One region of the Pseudomonas sp. CMR5c genome, then DNA from elsewhere that is predicted to be linked to it. Evidence: predicted binding sites of a transcription regulator. Region 1 holds the regulator's gene; the other holds the start of a gene.
The links. The regulator FliA, encoded in region 1, starts transcription of late flagellar genes. The targets are predictions, from matches to a motif close to CTAAAGTTTNNNNNNNNNNNGCCGNTAA.
Positions count from the first base shown of each region.

Region 2: a site for FliA is predicted at 2,584-2,611, ahead of C4K40_RS16370 (methyl-accepting chemotaxis protein). Genes of this name have one in related genera too.

Region 1 is NZ_CP027705.1:1,803,209-1,811,417, reverse strand. It holds gene C4K40_RS08445 (chemotaxis response regulator protein-glutamate methylesterase) at 1-953, opposite strand, end outside; gene C4K40_RS08440 (chemotaxis protein CheA) at 1,001-3,298, opposite strand; gene C4K40_RS08435 (protein phosphatase CheZ) at 3,311-4,099, opposite strand; gene C4K40_RS08430 (chemotaxis response regulator CheY) at 4,130-4,501, opposite strand; gene fliA (RNA polymerase sigma factor FliA) at 4,668-5,408, opposite strand; gene fleN (flagellar synthesis regulator FleN) at 5,405-6,235, opposite strand; gene flhF (flagellar biosynthesis protein FlhF) at 6,354-7,676, opposite strand; gene flhA (flagellar biosynthesis protein FlhA) at 7,688-8,209, opposite strand, start outside.
Region 2 is NZ_CP027705.1:3,556,459-3,560,630, forward strand. It holds gene C4K40_RS16350 (LysR substrate-binding domain-containing protein) at 1-849, shown strand, start outside; gene C4K40_RS16355 (MmcQ/YjbR family DNA-binding protein) at 864-1,208, shown strand; gene C4K40_RS16360 (DUF1294 domain-containing protein) at 1,205-1,627, opposite strand; gene C4K40_RS16365 (undecaprenyl-diphosphate phosphatase) at 1,624-2,454, opposite strand; gene C4K40_RS16370 (methyl-accepting chemotaxis protein) at 2,739-4,172, shown strand, end outside.

The sequences.
Region 1 (8,209 bases):
CGACCGTCGGCGCCCATGCCGGTGAGTACCACCGCCAGGACTTTATCGTTGTAGGACTTGGCTGCAGAGCCGAAGGTGATGTCCACGCACGGCTTGTAGTTCAAGCGCTCGTCGCCAGGCAGGATCTTCACCGCACCTCGGCCGTCGACCATCATCTGCTTGCCGCCGGGGGCCAGCAGCGCCAGGCCTGGGCGCAGGATGTCACCGTCCTCGGCCTCCTTGACGCTGATCTTGCAAAGCTTGTCCAGGCGCTCGGCGAAAGCCTTGGTGAAGGCCGCTGGCATGTGCTGGATCAGCACGATCGGCGCCGGGAAGTTGGCCGGCAGTTGGGTCAGTACCCGCTGCAGCGCCACCGGGCCGCCGGTGGAAGTACCGATGGCCACCAGCTTGTAGGCCTTGCGCTTGGGCGCAGGCGCTGCGGGGCTCGCGGCGGGCGCTGGGGCACGGCTCGGAACCGGGGCCGGTGCGGCCGGACGGCTGCTGGCGAAGCTCGAGGTGGCCGGAGTCGGCGCGCTGCTCTGCGGTGCCGGGGCACTGTAGCTGCTGAAGCGCCGGTTGCTGCGCGAGATGCTGTGGACCTTCTCGCACAACAGTTGCTTGACCTTCTCGGGGTTGCGCGAGATGTCCTCGAAATTCTTCGGCAGGAAATCCACCGCCCCGGCGTCCAGCGCATCGAGGGTCACCCGCGCGCCTTCATGGGTCAGGGAAGAGAACATCAGGACCGGGGTCGGGCAGCGCTGCATGATGTGCCGCACTGCAGTGATGCCATCCATCATCGGCATCTCGTAGTCCATGGTGATCACGTCCGGCTTGAGGGCCAGGGCCTGATCGATCGCCTCTTTACCATTGGTCGCGGTACCGACGACCTGGATGCTCGAATCCGCTGAAAGAATTTCCGAGACGCGGCGGCGGAAAAAACCCGAATCGTCCACCACCAGGACTTTGACTGCCATAAACACTCCGTTAGGTGGGGCGAGGCCAAGCGCCCCTCCCCGCCGAATCAAATACGCCGTGCGGCGTAACGCTTGAGCATGCTCGGGACATCGAGGATCAGCGCGATGCGACCGTCACCGGTAATGGTGGCGCCGGACATGCCCGGGGTCCCCTGGAGCATTTTGCCCAAGGGCTTGATGACCACTTCTTCCTGGCCCACCAGTTGGTCGACGACAAAGCCGATCCGCTGGGTGCCCACCGAAAGGATCACTACGTGGCCCTCACGCTGCTCTTCATAAGCGGCGGAACTGACCAGCCAGCGTTTGAGGTAGAACAAGGGCAAGGCCTTGTCCCGCACGATCACCACTTCCTGGCCGTCCACCACGTTGGTGCGCGACAGGTCGAGGTGGAAGATTTCGTTGACGTTGACCAACGGGAAGGCGAACGCCTGGTTGCCGAGCATGACCATCAGCGTCGGCATGATCGCCAGGGTCAGCGGCACCTTGATCACGATCTTCGAACCCTGGCCCTTGGTCGAATAGATGTTGATCGAACCATTGAGCTGGGAAATCTTGGTCTTGACCACGTCCATGCCCACACCGCGACCAGAGACATCGGAGATCTCGGTCTTGGTGGAGAACCCGGGGGCGAAGATCAGGTTGTAGCACTCGGTATCGCTCAGCCGGTCGGCGGCGTCCTTGTCCATGACCCCGCGCTTGACCGCGATGGCGCGCAGGACATTGGGATCCATGCCCTTGCCGTCATCGGAGATCGACAACAGGATGTGGTCGCCTTCCTGCTCGGCGGCCAACACCACCTTGCCCTGGCGCGACTTGCCCGATTCCTCGCGTTCTTCCGGAGATTCGATACCGTGGTCCACCGCGTTGCGCACCAAGTGCACCAACGGGTCGGCCAGGGCCTCCACCAGGTTCTTGTCGAGGTCGGTTTCTTCCCCCACCAGCTCCAGGTTGATCTCTTTCTTGAGCTGCCGGGCCAGGTCGCGAACCAGGCGCGGGAAGCGCCCGAAGACCTTCTTGATCGGCTGCATGCGGGTCTTCATCACCGCGGTCTGCAAGTCGGCGGTGACCACGTCGAGGTTCGACACCGCCTTGGACATGGCTTCGTCGCCGCTGTTGAGACCCAGGCGCACCAGGCGGTTACGCACCAGCACCAGTTCGCCCACCATGTTCATGATTTCATCCAGGCGCGCAGTGTCCACGCGCACTGTGGTTTCCGCTTCGCTGGCCGGTTTCTCGGCGGCTGGCGCGGCCGGCGCGCGGGCCGGAGCAGGAGCCGCGGCGGGTTTTGGCGCCTCGGGCTTGGCCTCGGGCTTGGCAGCGGCGGCCGGCTTGGCTGCCGCAGGCTTGGCCACCGCGGCACTGGCAGCCGCCGGTGCCGCCACTGCAGGAGCCGCAGCGACCGTGGCCGCCGGCTGGGCAGTGCCTGGCGTGTCGGAGAACTTGCCCTTGCCGTGCAGCTCATCGAGCAGGGATTCGAATTCGTGATCGGTGATCAGGTCACTGCCAGCCGCAGCTGCACCTGGCGCAGCGGCGGCAGGTGCGGCAGCTACCGCCGATTCCAGTGCGTCAACGGCGAAATTGCCCTTGCCATGCAACTGGTCCAGCAGGGCTTCGAACTCGTCGTCGGTGATCTCATCGCCGCCGGCAGCGGCGCCACCCTCGGCATCGGCCGCAGTGGGAGCGAGCGCATCGGGGGCGAACTGGCCCTTGCCGTGCAACTGGTCCAGCAGGGACTCGAACTCGGCATCGGTGATCTCGTCGCCGGCCGGCTCACCCTCGGTGGCAGATACGGCGGCGGGCGCGGCCTCGGCATCGGCCTTGGCGGCGCTCAGCGAGTCGAGCAACAGTTCGAATTCGTTGTCGGTGATATCGCCCGCCGGCGCTTGCGGCTCGGGCTCGGGTTCCGCCACGGCCTCGACCACTTCTTCCACGGGGGCAGGAGCGGGCTGCGCGCTGGCCGGCTCGGCCAGGCGCGCCAGGGCGGATAGCAATTCAGGTGTCGCAGGAGTGATCTCGGTACGCTCGCGGACCTGGCCGAACATGCTGTTCACCGTGTCCAGAGCCTCGAGCACCACGTCCATCAGTTCCGAGTCGACTCGTCTCTCACCCTTGCGCAGGATGTCGAAAACGTTCTCGGCGATGTGGCAGCACTCCACCAGCTCATTGAGCTGGAGGAAGCCGGCGCCCCCTTTAACAGTGTGAAAACCGCGAAAAATTGCGTTGAGCAGATCCGCATCATCTGGCCGGCTTTCCAGCTCGACCAATTGTTCGGACAGTTGCTCTAGAATCTCGCCGGCCTCAACCAGGAAATCCTGAAGGATCTCTTCATCGGCGCCGAAGCTCATTAATGGGTGCTCCTAGAATCCAAGGCTGGAAAGCAAATCGTCAACATCGTCCTGACCGGACATAACGTCTTCCCGTTTATCGGCATGAATCTGCGGACCTTCACCCTTGGCGAGATGTTTTTGCGGATCTTTTTCCGCCAGGATCGATGCGCGGTCATGTTCGATACCAGCGAAACGATCGACCTGGCTGGCCATCAAGACGAGTTTGAGCAGATTGCTTTCGACTTCCGTGACCAACTGAGTCACGCGCTTGATCACCTGGCCGGTGAGGTCCTGGTAATCCTGCGCCAGCAGAATGTCGTTGAGGTGGCCGGAGATGGTACGGGTCTCCTGCTCGCTACGAGTCAGAAAACCGTCGACCCGCCGCGCCAGTTCGCGAAACTCCTCGGCACCGACCTCGCGCCGCATGAAGCGGCCCCAGTCCACGCTCAAGGCCTGGGCTTCAGTGCTCAGGCCGTTGACCAGCGGGGTGCTGCTCTCCACCAGGTCCATGGTGCGGTTGGCTGCGGCTTCCGTCAGCCGGACCACATAGGACAGGCGCTCGGTGGCATCCGTGATCTGTGAAACTTCCTCGGCTTGCGGCATGTGCGGGTCAATCTGGAAATTGACGATCGCGCTATGCAGCTCGCGGGTGAGCTTGCCCACTTCCTGGTACAGGCCGCGGTCACGGGTCTGATTGAGCTCATGGATCAGTTGCACGGCTTCGCCGAACTTGCCCTTCTCCAGACTCTCGACCAGTTCCAGCGCATGTTTTTTCAGGGTCGACTCAAAGTCGCCCAGTGAAGATTCGTTATGCTCCATAGCTCCCCCGTGGCGGAATGGCTACGCATCTCAACCGATGCGTTCGAAGATCTTCTCGATCTTCTCTTTCAGCGCCTGGGCCGTGAATGGTTTGACGACATAGCCGTTAACGCCGGCCTGGGCGGCTTCGATGATCTGCTCGCGCTTGGCTTCGGCAGTCACCATCAGTACCGGCAGGTGCTTGAGCTTTTCATCGGCGCGCACATGGCGCAGCAGATCGATACCGGTCATGCCCGGCATGTTCCAGTCCGTTACCAGAAAGTCGATGCTCCCGCTGTTGAGTACCGGAATGGCGGTAGTGCCATCGTCGGCCTCGACCGTGTTGGTGAAACCCAGATCACGCAACAGGTTTTTTATGATCCGCCGCATCGTTGAGAAGTCATCAACGATGAGGATTTTCATGTTCTTGTCCAATTCGACCTCCAAGCAGTCTTAAACGCATCCAGTTCCTGGACGCGCCATTCAATCAATCCGGCATAACACGCAACGACTGCATGGAGCACATACTGCAAAACCGGCAAGGCGCAAGGCCTGACCGGTCTTGGGCGCAGTGTCCCCACACTGCCTGTCAGCGCGCTCGCCACTCCCCCAAACGCCCCCGCAAACGGGCCGCGCACTGGCTGTGTAACTGGCTGACCCGCGATTCGCTGACCCCCAGGACCTCACCGATTTCCTTGAGGTTCAGCTCTTCGTCGTAGTACAGCGCCAACACCAGTCGCTCGCGCTCCGGCAAATTGGCAATCGCATCCGCCAACGCGGCCTGGAAGCGTTCATCCTCCAGGTCCCGTGACGGCTCGAGATGAGCACTGGCGCCATCCTCGTGCAGCCCTTCATGTTCGCCGTCCTGCAACAGGTCGTCGAAACTGAACAGCCGGCTGCCCAGGGTGTCGTTCAAAATCCCGTAATAATCGTCGAGACTCAATTGAAGTTCGGCCGCAACCTCGTGATCTTTAGCGTCACGACCGGTTTTAGCTTCAATTGCGCGAATGGCATCACTGACCATGCGCGTATTACGGTGCACCGAACGCGGTGCCCAGTCGCCTTTACGAACCTCGTCGAGCATCGCGCCACGGATACGGATACCCGCGTAGGTCTCGAAACTCGCGCCCTTGCTCGCGTCGTACTTGGTCGACACTTCGAGCAAACCGATCATCCCAGCCTGGATCAGGTCCTCTACCTGGACACTGGCCGGCAACCGCGCCAGCAGGTGATAGGCGATACGCTTGACCAGAGGCGCATAGCGCTCGATCAGTTCGTATTGGCTGTCACGCGCCGACTTCTTGTAGAGGTTGTAGCCACTGGCAGTCATAGCACCGGTCCCGCTGTTTGATGCACTAGCCGCTCGACAAAGAATTCCAGATGCCCGCGTGGGTTCGCCGGCAACGGCCAGGTATCGACTTTCTGTGCGATGGCCTTGAACGCCAATGCACACTTCGAACGGGGAAAGGCTTCATAGACCGCACGCTGCTTTTGCACGGCCTTGCGCACGCTTTCGTCGTAGGGAACTGCGCCGACATATTGTAAGGCCACGTCCAGGAAGCGATCAGTGACCTTGGTCAACTTTGCAAACAGGTTGCGCCCTTCCTGGGGGCTCTGGGCCATGTTGGCCAGGACCCGGAAGCGGTTCATGCCGTAGTCGCGGTTGAGCAGCTTGATCAGCGCGTAGGCGTCGGTGATCGAAGTGGGTTCGTCGCAGACCACCAGCAGCACTTCCTGGGCCGCGCGGACAAAACTGACTACCGAGTCACCAATACCCGCAGCGGTGTCGATCACCAGGACATCGAGGTTGTCGCCGATGTCGCTGAAGGCCTGGATCAGGCCGGCATGCTGGGCAGGGCTCAGGTGCACCATGCTCTGGGTGCCCGAGGCGGCCGGAACGATGCGGATGCCACCCGGCCCCTGGAGCAGCACGTCGCGCAGCTCGCAGCGCCCTTCGATGACATCGGCCAGGGTGCGTTTGGGGGTCAGGCCCAAGAGGACATCGACATTGGCCAATCCCAGGTCGGCATCCAGCAGCAAGACCCGTCGACCGAGCTCAGCCAGAGCCAGGGACAAGTTCACTGACACATTAGTCTTGCCGACGCCACCTTTGCCGCCGGTCACCGCGATCACCTGTACGGGATGCATGCTGCCCATGTTCTTTCTTTACCTTGTCTTACTTAGACGGGGCCACATAACTGGCTGCGTGTTCACCGTGAGAACAATGCCTGGCAGACCATCGATGTAGATACACTGCAATCTATTCATGAGTACCTCAGCCGACCCGCTTGGCCGGGTTGTGGTACAGGTCAGCGAACATATCGGCCATGGCTTCTTCGCTGGGTTCTTCCTGCATCTGCACGCTCACGGCGCGGCTCACCAGCTGGTGCCGACGCGGCAGGTGCAGGTCGTCAGGAATCCGCGGGCCATCGGTCAGATAGGCAACCGGTAATTCATGACTGATGGCCAGGCTCAACACCTCGCCAAGGCTGGCTGTTTCATCCAGTTTAGTCAGGATGCACCCGGCCAGACCACAGCGCTTGTAGCTGTGGTAGGCGGCGGTCAGCACCTGCTTCTGGCTGGTGGTGGCCAGCACCAGGTAATTCTTCGCGCGGATCCCGCGGCCGGCCAGACTTTCAAGCTGCATGCGCAGCGCCGGATCGCTGGCCTGCAGGCCTGCGGTATCGATCAGCACCACGCGCTTGCGCAGCAGCGGGTCCAGGGCCTGGGCCAGGGACTGGCCAGGATCGACATGGGTCACCGAGACATTGAGGATCCGCCCCAGGGTCTTGAGCTGCTCCTGGGCGCCGATGCGGTAGCTGTCCATGCTCACCAGCGCAATGTTCTGCGCGCCGTACTTGAGCACGTAGCGGGCCGCGAGCTTGGCCAGGGTGGTGGTCTTGCCCATGCCGGCAGGACCGACCATGGCAATCACCCCGCCCTCTTCCAGAGGCTCGACTTCCGGCGTCAGGATCATTCGCGCCAGATGGGCCAGGAGCATGCGCCAGGCCTGGCGTGGCTCGTCGATATCGGTGATCAGGGCCAGCAGGTCGCGAGCCAGCGGGCCGGACAAGCCGATGCGCTGCAGGCGGCGCCAGAGGTTGGCCTGTTCGGGACGACTGCCCTGCAACTGGCTCCAGGCCAGGGAACCGAGCTGTACTTCCAGCAGCTCGCGCAAGCCGTTGAGCTCGGAGCGCATGGAGTCCAGGGCACGATTGTCCACCGCCGGCGCGACCGGGGCCGGAGCCGGGCGCGGGCGCTCGGTCAGGGTTGGCTCGATCAAGGGCTCGGCTGCCGTCAGCGGCAGGCCGGCGAACAACTGGCGATTGCTGATCGAGGCAGTGTCACCTTCGCCCCGCAGGCTCAGCTCGGCCTGGGCGGTAACGATCCGCGACTGGGTCTTGCGCAGCTCGTCTTCGAGCTCCACGTTCGGAATCCGTGGCGACAAGGCCGACAACTTGTAATCCAGGGCCGCCGTCAGCTCGACGCCACCGGCGATCCGGCGGTTGCCGATGATGGCAGCCTCGGCCCCCAACTCATCACGAACCAGTTTCATGGCCTGACGCATATCGGCGGCGAAAAAACGCTTAACTTGCATAACCCACTACCTCAGCCGTTGGGCCCTACTGTCGCAACGATGGTCACTTGCTTGTTGTCGGGAATTTCCTGGTACGCCAGCACATGCAAACCCGGGACGGCCAGACGACCGAACCGCGAGAGCATGGCGCGGACCGGACCCGCCACCAACAGAATCACCGGTTGACCTTGCATCTCTTGACGCTGCGCCGCTTCGATCAGCGAACGCTGCAGCTTCTCTGCCATGCTTGGCTCGAGCAGAACGCCTTCTTCCTGGCCTTGTCCTGCCTTCTGCAAACTGCTGAGCAAAATCTGTTCCAACCTTGGCTCCAAGGTGATCACAGGCAGCTCGGACTCAGTACCTACAATGCTTTGGACGATGGCGCGAGACAATCCGACGCGCACCGCAGCAACCAAAGCGGCAGTATCTTGACTCTTAGCGGCATTGTTGGCGATAGCCTCGGCAATGCTGCGGATATCACGCACCGGCACCTGTTCGGCCAACAAGGCTTGCAGCACCTTGAGCAACTGCGAGAGCGAGAGCACGCCCGGCAC
Region 2 (4,172 bases), 1.8 Mb from region 1:
GCGGCCGGCCGCCTCCTGGGCATTCCCAAGTCACGTCTGTCGCGGCGGATCGCCGAGCTGGAGGAGCGCCTGGGCGCGCGCTTGCTGCAGCGCACCACCCGGCAACTGAAGCTGACCACGGTGGGCGAACGCTACCTGCGGCATTGCCAGGCCATGTTGCTGGAGGCAGAGATGGCCGATGAAGCCGTGGCCAGCATGGCCAGCGAACCCCGGGGGCGGTTGCGGGTCTCGAGCCCAGTGGGCCTGGCCCATGAACTGCTGACGCCCCTGGTGAGCGGCTTCCTGCAAAAGTACCCCCAGGTGCAATTGGAGATGTTGCTGGTCAATCGACGCGTCGACCTGGTCAACGAAGGCATCGATGTGGCCCTGCGGGTACGGGAACAAGGTGACGAGGACCCCTTGCTGGTGACCCGTCGCCTGCGTCCGGCGCAAACGACGATGGTGGCCTCGCCCGCGTTCCTGCGCGAACACGCGGTGGAGCAGCCCGAGGACCTGCGCCGCCTGCCGATCCTCGGCGCCCTGGAAGCCGATCGCCTGGTGCACCTGCGCCTGCTGGACCAGCAAGGCAATACCTGCGAACTGGCCCTGGAGGCGCGGCTGGGCATCGACGACTTCATCGTACGCCGGGCCTGCGCCTTGGCCGGCCTGGGCTGCACCGTGCTGCCGATGCTGTATTGCGAGGAAGAACTGGCCAGCGGTCAACTGGTGCAGTTGCTACCGCAGTGGTCGCTGCCTGGTGGCTGGCTGCAAGCGGTCTATCCTCACCGACGCGGTGTGCTGCCGGCCGTCCGGGCCTGGATAGAGCACCTGCATGAAGCCTTCGAAGAATGCGGAGAACGATCGCTGTGAAAGCCAACACCCGAATGACCGAAGAGCAAGTGGCGAGTTTCTGCCTGGATCTGCCAGGTGCGCGGGAAGACTACAAGTGGGGCGGCGTGCGGGTGTTCTCCGTTGCCGGCAACAAGATGTTCGCCATGCAGAACCTGCGAGGCGACTCACTGGCCTTCAAGGTCGACCCGGAGCTGTTCCTGGGCCATGTGGATCGCCCGGGCATAGCGCCGGCGCCGTACCTGGCCCGAGCCCACTGGATCATCATGCAGACCCCCTACCCCCTGGCCGCAGCCGAACTGCAGCAGTTGCTGCAACGTTCCCACCAGCTAGTGGTGGCCAAGTTGCCCAAGCGGACCCAGGTCGGGCTCTTGCTCTAGAGCAGCCTCGACCAGCCGCCCTGCAAGAACAACCGGTCGATCCAGGACACCTGGTGCAAGGCGACGATCAGCCAGAACAGCGCCTGGTAGGACAGCTTGCGGGTCTTGTGTCGCAGCAATTGCTGGGCCAACAGCGCCCCCGGCCAGCCACCGGCCAACTCCAGGGCATGCAGGATGTTCTCCGGCGTGCGCTGGCCCTGCTCCCGGGCCTGGCGCTTGTCATGCCAATACGCCAGGAACGTCAGCAGGCTGACCGCACCATAGGCTGCCAGTGCAATGACCGAGCCGTCGCGCCACCATAGCGATAGCGCCCCATACAACGGCAAGGCGCACAGCAGGATGAACGCCAGCAGCTTGGCTCGGGGATGCTGGATCCGCCCAGAGCTGCCCTGGTGTCGCTCGGATCGGGAAGCCTTCACGCCTTGGCCGCCGCCCAGTCGATCCAGCCGAACTGCCAGGTCGCCAGGATCAACACGCCAAAGGCGATGCGGTACCAGGCGAAGGCGTCATAGCTGTGGTTGGCGATGAACTTCAACAGGCCCTTGACCGCGATCATGGCGAAGATGAAGGCGGTGACGAAACCGATGGCGAACACTGGCAAATCATCGGGCTGGAACAGATGCCGGTATTTGTAACCGGAGTACACCGCGGCCCCGACCATGGTCGGCATGGCCAAAAAGAACGAGAACTCGGTGGCGGTCTTGCGCGACAGCCCGAACAGCAAGCCGCCGATGATGGTCGAGCCGGACCGAGAGGTTCCCGGGATCATCGCCAGGCACTGGGTGAATCCCACCTTGAGGGCATCCTTCCAGGTGATCTCATCGACGTTGTTGGCATGCACCTGATGCTCGCGGCGCTCGGCCCACAGCATGATGATGCCGCCAACCACCAGGGCCGTGGCCACTGTGACGGGGTTGAACAGGTAGGCGTGGATCAGGTCGGCGAAAATCACCCCCAGCACCACCGCCGGCAGGAAGGCGATCAGCAGGTTGGCGGTGAAGCGCCGAGCCTTGGGCTGGGTCGGCAGGCCAATCACCACATCCAGGATCTTGCCCCGGAATTCCCAGACAACCGCCAGGATCGCCCCCAACTGGATGATGATATTGAAAGCCATCGCGCGCTCGCCGCCAAAGTCGAGCAAGTCGGCCACGATGATCTGGTGTCCGGTGCTGCTGATGGGCAGGAATTCGGTCAAGCCCTCCACAATCCCGAGTAGCAATGCCTGAAAGGCGGTCCAAAGGTCCATCGATCCCCCATGAAGCAATGCTCGTGGCATGCCTCTTTATAAATGTTCACTGCATCGAAATTGGCCGGGAATCCGGCATGTCAAAGATCAACACAAGCCCATGAAAATTATGTGAAAAAACCAGAATTGTTCAGGTTTTGCGCGAAGACGCCGAAATCCTAGCAGACAGGCGCAAAAAGCGTCGTGGTGTTATTGGACTTCCGTAGGGTAGGCGCTCCCGGACAAGCGTGCTTGGATGCTCTTAGTCGTTCATGACAAGAACAAGAACCTGGAGTGACCGGATGATGAAAAGCTTGCGAAAGATGTCAATCAGTCAGCGCCTGTGGCTGATCCTGATCGTGGCGCTACTGACCCTGGTGGCCCTGGGCGTGATGATGCTCCAGCAGATTCATGGCGACCTGTATCAGGCCAAGGCGCAGAAAACCCAGCATGTGGTGCAGACTGCCGCTGGCGTGCTCGATTACTACCAGGGACTGGAAGCCGCTGGCACCCTGACTCGCCAACAGGCGCAACAGCAGGCGCTACAGACGATTCGCGGGCTGCGCTACAACCAGAACGACTACTTCTGGATCAACGACCTGACGCCCGTGATGATCATGCACCCGGCCAATCCCAAGCTCGATGGACAGAACCTGGCCTCGATCAAGGATCCGGATGGCTTCGAGGTGTTCAACGAGATGGTGACCCTGGCCAAGGCCAAGGGCGCCGGCATGGTCGACTACCGCTGGCCCAAGCCCGGTGCCCAGGAACCGGTACAGAAGACCTCCTACATCCAGCTGTTCCAGCCCTGGGGCTGGATCATCGGCTCGGGGGTGTACATCGATGACCTGCAACAGGAGTTCCAGGCCCAGGTGCTGCGGGCGTCCTACGTGGGCCTGGTGATCGCCCTGCTGATGGGCGCCCTGGTGGTGCTGATCGTGCGCAGCATCGTCAGCCCATTGCGAGAGACCGTGCATGCCATGGCCAATATCGCCAGCGGCGAGAGCGACCTGACCCGCAGCCTCGACACCCATGGCCAGGACGAAGTGACCGAACTGGCCCGGCATTTCAATGGTTTCACCGCCAAGTTGCGTGGCGTGGTGACCCAGTTGCAGTCCAGCGCCGCCGCCCTGGAACAAGCTTCCAGCGAACTGGGCAGCAATGCCTCGCAAGCCCAGGAGCGCAGCCAGCAGCAATCGCAGCAGATGGAACAGGTGGCGGCCGCCATCAGCCAGGTGACCACCGGCGTCCAGGATGTGGCGCGCAGTGCCGAGCATGCCGCCGAGGGGGTCCGTGAAGCCGAGGTCCAGGCCCAGCAGGGCCAGGTGAACATCGACAGTAGCCTGCAACAGATCGACCAATTGTCAGGGACCATCGACCAGGCGGTGGAAGTGATCCGAACCCTGGCGGCCGAGAGTACCCAGATCGGCACGGTGCTGGAGGTGATTCGCTCCATCGCCGAACAGACCAACCTCCTGGCCTTGAACGCCGCCATCGAGGCCGCCCGCGCCGGCGAGCAAGGCCGCGGTTTCGCCGTGGTAGCCGACGAGGTGCGCCTGCTGGCCCAGCGCACCCAGCAGTCCACCGCGGAAATCCACGGCATGATCGAGCGCCTGCAGAGCCACTCCGAAGCCGCGGTTCGGGTCATTGGCGATAGCAGCCGAGCCTCCCAGGCGACCATCGAACAAGCCGGCCTGGCGGGCTCGAGCCTCAATGCCATCGGCCAGGTCCTGCACACG